Regions from separate parts of the Paenibacillus sp. Marseille-P2973 genome, predicted to be linked through region 1. Evidence: predicted binding sites of a transcription regulator. Region 1 holds the regulator's gene; the other holds the start of a gene.
The links. Region 1 encodes Rex, which represses fermentation and respiration genes when NADH is low (regulators of the CRP and FNR family bind a similar motif). Its sites were predicted from a motif close to TTGTGAAATATTTCACAA; they were not measured.
Positions count from the first base shown of each region.

Region 2: KB559_RS14875 (formate/nitrite transporter family protein) is a predicted target of Rex. The motif match lies at 1,974-1,991, and genes of this name have one in related genera.

Region 1 covers NZ_JAGQEH010000002.1:576,551-582,418, reverse strand. The annotation lists gene dinG (ATP-dependent DNA helicase DinG) at 1-1,644, shown strand, start outside; gene KB559_RS06230 (redox-sensing transcriptional repressor Rex) at 1,682-2,344, shown strand; gene KB559_RS06225 (amidohydrolase) at 2,322-3,623, shown strand; gene KB559_RS06220 (cell wall elongation regulator TseB-like domain-containing protein) at 3,685-4,170, shown strand; gene KB559_RS06215 (hypothetical protein) at 4,658-5,191, shown strand; gene KB559_RS06210 (AAA family ATPase) at 5,184-5,868, shown strand, end outside.
Region 2 covers NZ_JAGQEH010000006.1:220,876-226,743, reverse strand. The annotation lists gene KB559_RS14885 (iron ABC transporter permease) at 1-55, shown strand, start outside; gene KB559_RS14880 (FAD-dependent oxidoreductase) at 506-1,867, shown strand; gene KB559_RS14875 (formate/nitrite transporter family protein) at 2,098-3,009, shown strand; gene KB559_RS14870 (molybdopterin-containing oxidoreductase family protein) at 3,201-5,267, shown strand; gene KB559_RS14865 (MFS transporter) at 5,439-5,868, shown strand, end outside.

The DNA of each region.
Region 1 (5,868 bases):
TGGGAAACGGTGGCGAGTGAATCGGACTCGTGCCTTGGCCGCTCTTGCCCGTGGTTCCGCAAATGTTACTATCACAAGGCCAAGCATGAAGCGGGTGTTGCCGATGTGGTCATTACGAACCATTCCAAGCTGTTCACCGATATTCAAGCCGGCCACCAGCTGCTGCCTGGATACGAACGTCTGGTAATTGACGAAGCGCATCATTTGGAAGAAGTGGCAGGCAAGCATTTGGGACTTCAAATGAAGTATTTTACCGTTGTCCATACGCTCACCCGGCTGTTTAAGGATAGTAAAACCGGACAATTCCCGAATCTGCGCAGTATGCTGCAGCAATCGGGAAGTGAGAAATCTGCGGAATGGTGTTCGGTTATTGACGGATTGTACCCGACCCTTGTGGATGTGAAGGAGAACTGGGATCGGCTGGCCGAGCTGATGTTTACGCTGATGCCTGAACGCAGCGATGCAGCGCCAGGGGATCCTGGACAGTTTGTGCTGCGCTTGCTGCCGCAAAAGAAACCGAAGGCGTGGGATACGCTTACCGCGCTGGAGAATCAAATTTTTGTGGCTATGGGCGACGTTCTCCGCAAAGGCGAGCGGATGATCAACGAGCTTAAGGAAGACGACCATGATTACGGCTATGAGAGCCTGATCACCGATATTAGCGGACTCTTGAAGGATCTCGGAACCGAACGCGACGCGCTGCGATTTTTTATTAAGCTGGAGGACGAGAATACGGTATACTGGATAGAAGGAAACGGTAATTACCGTAGCCGGTCCCTGCAAATTTTCGCGGTTCCGATCGACGTGAGCGCGCAATTGAAGGGTTATTTCTTCGACAAAAAGAAAAGTGTAGTCATGACCTCGGCTACGTTGTCGGTCGACAAATCGTTCCAGTATATGATAGATCAGCTTGGATTAACCGAAGCCGCGGCGGAGGACAGACTGATTACTTCGATGCTGCCTTCCCCGTTCAATTACCGGGAACAGGCGCTGCTGGTCATTCCGCGGGACTTTCCAAGCGTAAAGGGAAGTGTAGGCGACGATCATTTCGTGGCTACTCTGGTTCAGTCCCTTGCCGACACAGCGGTGGTAACGAAGGGCCGTATGATGGTCCTGTTTACATCGTACCGGATGCTGAGGCAGGTATATGATCCTTTGAAGGAGCAGCTGGCCGGACAAGGAATTACCGTGATCGGGCAGGGAATGGATAGCGGAAGCCGGACCAAGCTGACCCGTCGCTTCCAGGGACAACATGCTTCGGTGCTGCTCGGAACGAGCAGCTTCTGGGAAGGCGTGGACATTCCGGGGGAAGCTTTGACGAGTCTCGCTATCGTCCGTCTGCCTTTTCAGCCGCCCAACCACCCGCTTGTGGAGGCAAAGAGCGAACGGCTGCAGCAGCAGAAGAAGAACCCGTTCATGAAGCTGTCCGTTCCGCAAGCCGTCATTCGGTTCAAGCAGGGCTTCGGACGTCTGGTCCGGTCTTCGCAGGACCGCGGGATCGTGGTTGTTTACGATACACGCATCTTGGAATCTTACTACGGGAAATACTTTTTATATTCTTTGCCCGGACCGAAAATGGAGCATATGCCGCTCGGGCAGATGGTTCCGCGAATTTCGGAATGGCTGAACGCAGAGGAACAATAAACGTTCTTCAAATCGCGCCTATTAGGGGGATAACCAAATGAAATCGGAAAAAATTTCTGACGCCGTAGTACGCAGATTGCCGGTGTATTTACGTTTTCTTAATGAACTGAGCCGCCGGGAGGTCCCGACGGTTTCTTCTCAGGAGCTTGGACAAAAGCTGGATCTCAATCCGGCGCAAATCCGTAAGGACCTAGCTTATTTCGGCGACTTTGGCCGGAAGGGGATCGGATATGACGTCTCCTATCTGATCGAGAAAATCCGCCAGATTCTGAACTTGGACCAGCAGATCAACGTGGCTTTGATCGGAGCCGGTAATCTCGGACAAGCATTGTCGAATTACAACGCTTATTTGAAGGACAATATGAAAATCGTCGCCGTATTCGACGCATCCCCTGGTAAAATCGGTACCCAGATCAACAATATCACGATTCAACCGATCGAAGATCTGGTGGATACGGTAAGAGGCAATCAGATCCGGATCGGAATTATTACGGTTCCCGCACCGGAAGCCCAGCGAGTAGCCGACCAGCTTGTGGCCGCTGGAATTGGGGCTATCTTGAATTTTGCGCCCACGATCCTTAAGGTGCCTTCTGAGGTGCGGGTGCATGCGGCCGATTTCACAACCGACTTGATGAGTCTTGCTTATTATTTGAACGGAGGAAAGGAACATTCGGAACATGAATCGGAAATGGTTGATTAAAGACGGAACCTTCGCCGTGCCGGACCGGGAGAAGCCGGTCATTCGCGGATATATGCTGGTAGAAGGCAGCACGATTACTTATATAGGCGAACAGCGCCCGGAAGAAGGCGTGGAGGGCGCCGAAACCTTCGACGGTAAAGGCCTGCTCTTCTTGCCGGGACTCGTCAATACCCATGGTCATGCCGCCATGTCTTTGCTTCGCGGTTATGGGGATGACATGGTGCTTCAAACCTGGCTGCAGGAAAAAATGTGGCCGATGGAAGCTAAATTTACCGGGGAGGATGTCTACCGCGGCACAGCATTGTCCGTTCTGGAAATGCTGAAAGGCGGAACAACGACCTTCCTGGATATGTACGATCACATGGACCAAGTGGCTTCCGTTGTCGAGCAATCGGGGATCCGGGCGGTACTGACGCGCGGAGTCATCGGGCTATGCCCGCCTGACGTTCAGCAGCATAAGCTGGATGAGGCGGTGGCTTTTGCCCGTAATTGGCATGGTAAAGCGGACGGGCGGATTACGACGATGATGTCGCCGCACTCGCCTTATACCTGTCCGCCGGATTATATCGAGAAGATCGTTCAGGCGGCACATGACCTGAATCTGCCGCTGCATACGCATATGTCGGAAACACGGGCCGAGGTCGAGCAGAACGTAGCGGATTACGGATTGCGTCCGGTTCAGCATTTGTTAAACCTGGGATTGTTCAGCCGTCCGGCACTTTTGGCACATGCTGTGCATTTGACGGATGAGGAGATCGAAATTTTGGCGGCGCACAATGTGGCCGTTTCCCATAACCCGGGCAGCAATCTCAAACTGGCAAGTGGAGTTGCCCGCGTACCGGACCTGCTTAAAGCGGGCGTAACCGTATCATTGGGCACAGACGGACCAGCAAGCAATAATAACCTAGATATGTTCGAGGAAATCCGCCTGGCAGCTCTTATTCACAAAGGAGTCTCGGGCGACCCGACCGCGGTTCCGGCCGCGGAAGCGCTCAGAATGGGTACGGAATACGGTGCGAAATCGCTCTTCCTTCAAGACACGGGCAGGCTGGCCGCGGGCATGAAGGCGGACTTCATCGCGCTGAATACAGAGCAAGCCCATTTCTTGCCACGGACGGATTATATTTCCCATGCCGTTTACTCGGCGGGTTCGAAGGATGTCGAGCATGTTTGGGTGAACGGTAAGCAGGTAGTTAAGCACGGAGCTTGTCTGACACTTGACGAGGAGAAGGTCCGGTTTGAAGCCCAGGCTGCCTTTGAGGGCCTGTTAGGCCGATAACATGCCGCAGGGTATGAAAGAGAAACCGGAATAAGCCGGCATCGGGGAAAGGAAGAGTAGGTTGAAGAACAGAACCAAATGGATCCTGCTCTCCATTGTGATTTTGGTGCTGGTGCTCATTGGCCTTCACCGCTTTTATCTGTATGTCCACGAGGATATATGGCAAGGAGAGAATGAAGCCGTTCAACGGGCCAGACAGGAAACCGGACTGACCGAAGCCGAAAAAGTGTGGAAATCGGTCTGGGACAAAGTATGCTGGGTAGTGGAAGGCAAGGATGCAGACGGACAAGAGATCATGGTCTGGCTGCCGGAGGGCGGGCAGGCTGAAGTAAAGCCGCTGTCCGAGGGCGTATCGGAAAGCCAAGTCCGTACAATCATACATGATCAATATCCCGGTATTGAAGTCGTGCGGCTTATGCCGGGTATCTACAACAATGAATTGGTGTGGCAGCTATTTTATAAGGAAAAGGCGCATCATTATTACCGTTTTTTCCGGTTTAGCGACGGCCAGGCATTGGAAGAGGTATTTACATTGCCGAACCGGTAAATGTTGCATAAGAAATAATAACAGCCTTGCGCTGAATTCATGGACCTGTCAAGCGGTCCGTGCTTCAGTGCAAGGCTGTTTTTAGAGGTTGTTCAAAAAGTCATCTTTCCAAGACGAAGGGGATCATGAAGCGGATTCGACGTCGAATCTTGAATTCAGCCGGGCCTTCCGTTGCTCACGTACCCCATGAGCAAATGCTTACGAAGTCGTTTTCTACGAAAACGTTTAGCTCCGCTACTCAGTCCCTAACTTCATCCAACCTAAAGCGTTTTGCAAAAACGCACTTCGAAAGCATACGCCTCGGTCCTGCAAACCTGACTTTTTGAACATGCACTTTTATAAAAATTTTAAATATATTCACAACTTTATTCGAAAATGTATATACGATGTGATATACTCATATTTGTAAGTTTGATATATATACTAATGTGGTTTGAATGTATTATTTGATATATGAATTTAATATTACATCAAGGGGGATTATGCCGTGAAATTGCGCGTTGGACCAATTATCGCGAGCGTGGCTGTTTCCGCGACTCTATTATTCGGAGGATGGTTTGCCTATAAGCAATGGGCTGTCGAGAGCCCGTTTGAAAATAAATTGAATCAATACGAGGGTGTGAAGAGCGTTCAAACAGATATTACCCAGAAACAGGCCCTGGTGAAACTTAATTTAGAACCGGGAACCGATTTTGGCAGTCTGGTGAAGCAAATTCAGAATGACGGCCGCAAGTGGATCGGAAATCGGGAGTTGAAGCTGGAAGTGCAAGATAACGCATCTCAGGAGCTTAACGATTTGTGGGAAGAGGCGTTGTTCCCGATCGCGCAGGCGATGGAAAATAAAGAGTATACCGGTATTACCGACACTCTGGATAAATTGCGGGAAAAAGACAGCAACTTGTCAGCCAAGGCTGAAATGGACGATCGGAACGTCTATATTACGTTGAGTGATGGACAAGCGAGCAAATTTATTATTTTACCTCGCGTATCGCAGAATATGGGGGTGTGGCCGAATGCGTAAGTGGATGCTGGAGCTGGCGGCCGGGTTTGTACCCGTCCTGTTCATTTTCCTCGCTTTTATCGGATATAATGTCATTCCGCTGCTTGTCGGCATAGTTATGCTGGGGGCATTGTTCGCGGCGGTCAAGATGCGCGGCGGCATCGTTGCCACGGCTTCCCAGGAACGTAAACGCAAAAAAATCGGCTCGTCCAATTTGACTTTCGACGAAATCGGCGGGCAAGACAGCGCCAAGCAGGAATTGCGTGAAGCGCTTGATTTTATGGTTCGGCATGAAGAAATCAAAAAATTCGGCATTCGGCCGATCAAAGGGATTTTGCTGACGGGGCCTCCGGGAACCGGTAAAACCTTGATGGCCAAGGCTGCGGCTCAGTATACAAATGCCGTGTTCGTTGCGGCATCGGGTAGTGAATTCGTAGAGATGTATGTAGGGGTCGGCGCCAGCCGGATCCGAGACTTGTTCAAAGATGCGCGCACTCGCGCGGCTAAGGAAAATAAAGAGAACGCCGTCATTTTTATCGACGAAATCGATGTGATCGGCGGCAAGCGGGAAGGCGGCCAACAGCGCGAGTATGATCAAACGCTGAATCAGCTGTTGACCGAGATGGACGGTATTTATACGTCCGAAACACCGCGTATCCTGCTGATTGCGGCAACCAACCGTAAAGAGATGCTGGACA
Region 2 (5,868 bases), on a different contig from region 1:
GTACTTCCTGTGGCTGATGCGGACAGCCGGCGCGCGGTCCGCTTCTTCCAAATAAACCTGAGAACCGTTCGGCTTCGGCCGAGCGGTTTTTTGCGTTCGTCAACCGAATGAAATGAAATAAATACAAAGTTCAACTCATGATATCGGGTAAAGCTAGAAATAATAATAAACCTGAGCCAATGAACAGCCAATAAACCACCATTAAACTTAGTAAGCCCCCTAATTGTGCGCCTCAGAAGGACAAAACGTTAAAATGTCCGTTCAAAAGGTGGACAAAGGGACAATATCATCAGCCAGCCCTCCAAAAATATTTAAAATTGTGAATATTTTTTGAAATGGCGGTTTGCTACTTGCAATGTGAAAAATGTCACACTATAATAAGAGTATCAGGTGAACAAATTCACAATCACAACAAATTTAAAGTGACTAATTTCACAAATAATACCCCTAACGATTACAAACTTATTAAATAAAACAATACAGGGGATTCGAGGAGGAAGAAATCATGAAAGTAGCAGTTATCGGATGTACTCACGCAGGAACAGCAGCCATTGTAAATACAGCAAAGCTTTATCCGGAGGCGGAAATTACGGTATACGAGCGCAATGACAACATCTCCTTCCTGTCGTGCGGCATTGCTTTATATGTCGGCGGCATGGTGAAAGACCCGCAAGGCCTGTTCTATTCGTCGCCGGCACAATTGGCTGAACTGGGCGTGAACACGAAGATGCGCCATGAGGTAACTGCGGTGGATACGGCGGCAAAAACGCTGAAGGCCCGCAACCTGGAGACCGGCGAAGAGTTGACTGATACATTCGATAAGTTGATCGTGACGACAGGCTCGTGGCCGATCATTCCGAAGTTCGAAGGCATCGAGCTGGAGAACATTCTGCTCTCGAAAAACTTCAATCATTCGAACACCATTATCGAAAAGGCCGAGCAAGCTAAAAACATCGTCGTGGTTGGTGCAGGCTATATCGGAGTAGAGCTGGTCGAAGCGTTCCAACTGAACGGCAAGCAGGTGACTTTGATCGATGCGGAAGACCGTATCTTGAGCAAGTATCTGGATGCCGAGTATACGGATAAAATCGAAGCATCGCTCCGTGAGCATGGAATTACTCTTGCCTTGGGCGAGAAAGTGACGAAATTCACAGGTGAGCACGGCAAAGTGGGCCAGGTAGTAACGGACCGCGGTCAGTACGATGCGGATCTGGTCATTATGTGCATCGGGTTCCGTCCGAATACGGACCTGTTGAAAGGGCAAGTCGACATGCTCACGAACGGCGCGATTATTGTGGATGAATATATGCGGACCAGTACGCCGGATGTGTATGCGGCAGGCGACAGCTGCGCGGTCTTCTACAATCCGACGAAAAAGCATGCCTATATTCCACTCGCTACCAACGCTGTCCGGATGGGAACTTTGGTCGCCCGTAATCTGGTGGCCCCAACGGTTAGATATATGGGGACTCAAGGAACCTCGGGTATCAAAATCTACGAGGATAATATCGCAGGAACCGGGATGACGGAAACGGCCGCTAAAGATGCCGGTATTGAAGCGGAAGCGGTCATCATTACGGATAACTATCGTCCTGAATTTATGCCGACCCATGAGCCGGTAATGCTGAAAGTGGTCTATGAAAAAGAAACCAGACGCATTCTGGGCGCTCAAATCATGTCGAAGGTCGATTTGACGCAGTCGATCAACACCATTTCGGTTTGCATCCAAAACGGCATGAAGATGGAAGAGCTGGCGTTCGTCGATTTCTTCTTCCAGCCTCATTACAACAAGCCTTGGAACTTCTTGAACAGCGCAGGCCTTGGGGCGCTGCCGGAAGTACCGGTAAGAGAAACGGTTCAGGCGTAACACCGGACCTGGATCGAAGCTGATCAAATCAGAATTAACCCCATGCTAGACTCTCTCTTCGCCAGCAGAATTATCATTCTGCCGGCTTTTTCTTTTTTACATATTTGTGTGAAATTCTTCACTTTATGAGGCCATGTCGTGACTTATGTTACTTAAGGATTGAAATACCCAAGTTACAATTAAGGCGGAGTAGGAGAGTTTACAAACATAGTCCTAAAGGAGAATGAATCATGGCTTACAATAAACCTGATCAAATTGCGAAAGTGACGGTCGAAATGGGCATCAAGAAGGCGCACAATCCTTTGCTGACGGTTTTGATTCTTGGGTTTTTAGGCGGGGCCTTTATCGCCCTCGGATTTTTGCTGGATATTCGCGTTATAGCCGGCGCTCCGAAAGAATGGGGCAGCATCGCTTCTTTTATCGGCGCAGCGGTATTCCCGATCGGTCTGATCCTGGTGCTTCTCGCCGGTGGAGAGCTACTAACAGGAAACATGATGGCCGTGCCGTTATCGCGGCTGGCGAAACGGATTACGACGGGTGAGATGTGCAAAAACCTGGTCCTCATCACTATAAGTAACTTTGTAGGCGCGTTGTTCGTCGCTTACTTTTTCGGACATGTCGTAGGGCTGACCTCCAGCGGCGTATACTTGGATAAACTGGTTGATATGGCCGGGCATAAGCTGGATGACAGCTTTTTGCAGGCTTTCATATCGGGGATCGGCTGTAACTGGCTCGTGGCCCTTGCCGTATGGCTGTCTTATGGTGCAGATAATATGAGCGGGAAAATTCTCGGGATCTGGTTCCCGACGATGGCTTTCGTTGCAATCGGGTTTCAGCACGTCGTAGCAAATATGTTCCTGATTCCGGCTGCCATCTTTGAAGGCTACTTCTCCTGGGGAGATTACTTCAGAAATTTTGTTCCGGTATGGTTGGGGAACCTCGTGGGCGGCGCATTGTTTGTTGCCGGTGCTTACTGGACGGCCTATTTAAAAGACAACGGTGCAGGAACGACATTAACGGGAAAACAGGTGAATTCGGCCAATGTATCGAATAATGGACCAACCAATGTACCAGCCAATGCTCCAGTCAATGCTTCGGCTAATGCTTCGGCCCCATCTTCCGGTCCGATGCTCTTTCCTTAAGCAGCCGGCTCAAGGCTGTAACTTCATAGTAATATACTTCGGTATTAAACGGTCTAAAGGCTGCGTCTTCGTTCGCGAAGAGCGGCCTTTTTCGTCTTACACGTTTGTCGGAAAGACGGCGGCTCCACCTTGCCTGTAGACAAGGATTGGGCTTTTTTCTACAATTACTTAGATAGGGAGGGAAGCTCGCAATGATTCATGAAGAGAACGGAATATTTCCCGCGGTGTGTCCGCTTGATTGCCCGGATACCTGCGGTTTACTGCTGCATAAAGAGAACGGAAAGATCGTGAAGGTGACGGGAAATCCCGACCATCCGATTACGCAGGGAGCGATCTGCAATAAGGTGCGTAATATGGCTGAGCGGGTCTATCATCCTGAACGGGTGCTGTACCCTATGAAGCGCATCGGCGCTAAGGGAGAGGGGAAATTCGAACGGATTACCTGGGATGAAGCCATAGCTGAAATCGCAGGGCGATTTCAGGAACTGACCCGAGAGCATGGTCCCGAATCGATCCTGCCGTACAACTTTTACGGAAATATGGGGATTCTTAGCGTCGAGGGAATGGACCGGCGATTCTTCAACCGGTTGGGCGCATCCAAACTGCAGCGGGCGATCTGCACGGCTGCGGGGAGTGCCGGCTGGGAATACACGATGGGCTTTGGCGGCGGTACCAGCCCGGAAGAAACGTTGAAGGCAAAGCTGATTATTGTGTGGGGCGGCAATATCGTCAGCACGAATATGCACCAGGTCGCCCTGATTGAAAAGGCCCGGAAGCAGGGGGCGAAGCTCGTAGTCATCGACGTTCACCGCAACCGTACCGGCCAAAGAGCCGATTGGTTCATCCCGCTATATCCCGGGACGGACAGTGCGTTGGCGCTAGGTATGATGCATGTGCTGTTTGCGCGGGGATTGGTGAACGAAGAGTTCCTTGAACGGTATACCTTGGGTCATGAGGAGCTTCGCGAGCATGTGAAAACCTATACGCCACTTCATGTTTCGGCAATTACGGGGGTTCCTGCCGAGGATATCGAAGCCCTCGCAATCATGTATGCGGAGACTTCGCCCGCTTATATTCATATGGGCAACGGGCTTCAACACCATGATAATGGCGGAATGGCGATCCGTACGATTAGCTGCCTGCCGGCTTTGACCGGGCAGTGGCTCGTTCCGGGCGGCGGAGCGTTCAAGTCGAACGGCGCTTACGCCAATATGAATTCGGATGCGTTGGAGCGCCCGGACTTAAGGTCGGATGACCAGGTCCGCACCATCAATATGAACCGCATCGGGGAGGCGTTGCTCACGCTTGATCCGCCGATCCGTTCGCTGTTTGTTTACTGCTCGAACCCGGCTGTGGTGGCGCCGGATACGGGCAAGGTCGAACAGGGCTTGCGCAGGGAAGATCTATTCACAGTAGTTCATGATTTATTCCTGACCGATACGGCCAAATATGCGGACATCGTGCTACCGGCGACATCGTCTTTTGAAAATACGGATTTGTATGTTTCTTATTGGCATCATTATGTCCAGCTTCAGGAACCGGTCATTCCGGTTCAGGGCGAGAGCAAAAGCAATGTGGAAGTGTTCCGGCTGCTGGCCGCGGCTATGGGCTTCGGGGAAGAAGCGTTTCAGGAGACGGAAGAGGAGATGATCCGGCAAGCGCTGAATTATCCGGACAATCCTTATCTGGAGGGGATCTCTCTGGAAGGCTTGCAGGAGAACCGGGCGATGAAGCTGAACATGGCGCATCAGCAGAGATATCTGGATGCTCTGACGACGCCTTCGGGGAAGATCGAGCTATACTCAGCCCGGATGGCGGACGCCGGACTTCCGCCGCTCCCGACATACATCCCGCTTTACGAGGGATATGACGGAGTAAATCGTCCTGGAGAGGGTAGTCCATATCCGCTGATGTTCGTATCGCCGCCGAATCACAGCTTTCTGAATTCCACCTTCGGCAATGTCGAGAAGCTGACGAAGCTGGAGAAAAGCCCACTGCTGCAAATTCACCCGCAGGATGCGGCCGCGCGCGGCATTGAAGACGGCGATGATGTTATCGTCTGGAACGACCGGGGCAGCTATCAGATCAAAGCAAACGTAACCGACAAAATGCTGCCGGGCACGGTAGTCAGCCAAGGTCTATGGTGGGGGCGGGACGGGCAGCGTCGCCGCGCCAATGCCCTTACGCCGGACCGGCTCGCCGACATGGGCGGAGGGGCTGTCTTTTTCTCGACCGTTGTTGATGTAAAGCGTCAATAAATGTGCTTGCGAAATCCGGACTATTTAGGCGATACTATGGTAATCTGGGCTGCAAATACTTGCAATCACTATAAAAAGTGACGGTAACAGGGGGCCGAATCGGGCTCCCTTTGTTATTTTCTTGTACATAATTATAGGGATAAAGGCTTGGCAGAGGGGAGAGAAAGTGGAATGAAATGGTTGCAGGCGTATCCGAAGGAAATCAAAATTTTCCTTGTCGCCAGTCTGATTAGCTCAGCCGGAGGATCTCTGATGTGGCCTTTGATTACGATGTTCGTATTCAAGGTGCTGGGCAGGAGCGGGGCCGATGCCGGTCTGGTCATCCTGGTTATGTCGCTGGGAGGGATCGCGGGACAAATTCTCGGCGGCTCGTTATATCATAAATTGGGCGTAAAAAGGCTGATCGTCGGCGGCGTGGGGATGAACGCGCTTTTCCTTCTGCTGTTGCCTCTGGGGAGCGGAAATTGGTCTCTGTTTATGCTGCTGATGGGATTGATCGGGTTCTTTAACGCGATGTCTATGCCTGCTATTCAGGCATTTATCGGCTTCCGTTTTGCGGAGCGCCGGGGAGAATTATTTAATGTTATCTATGTAGCCAACA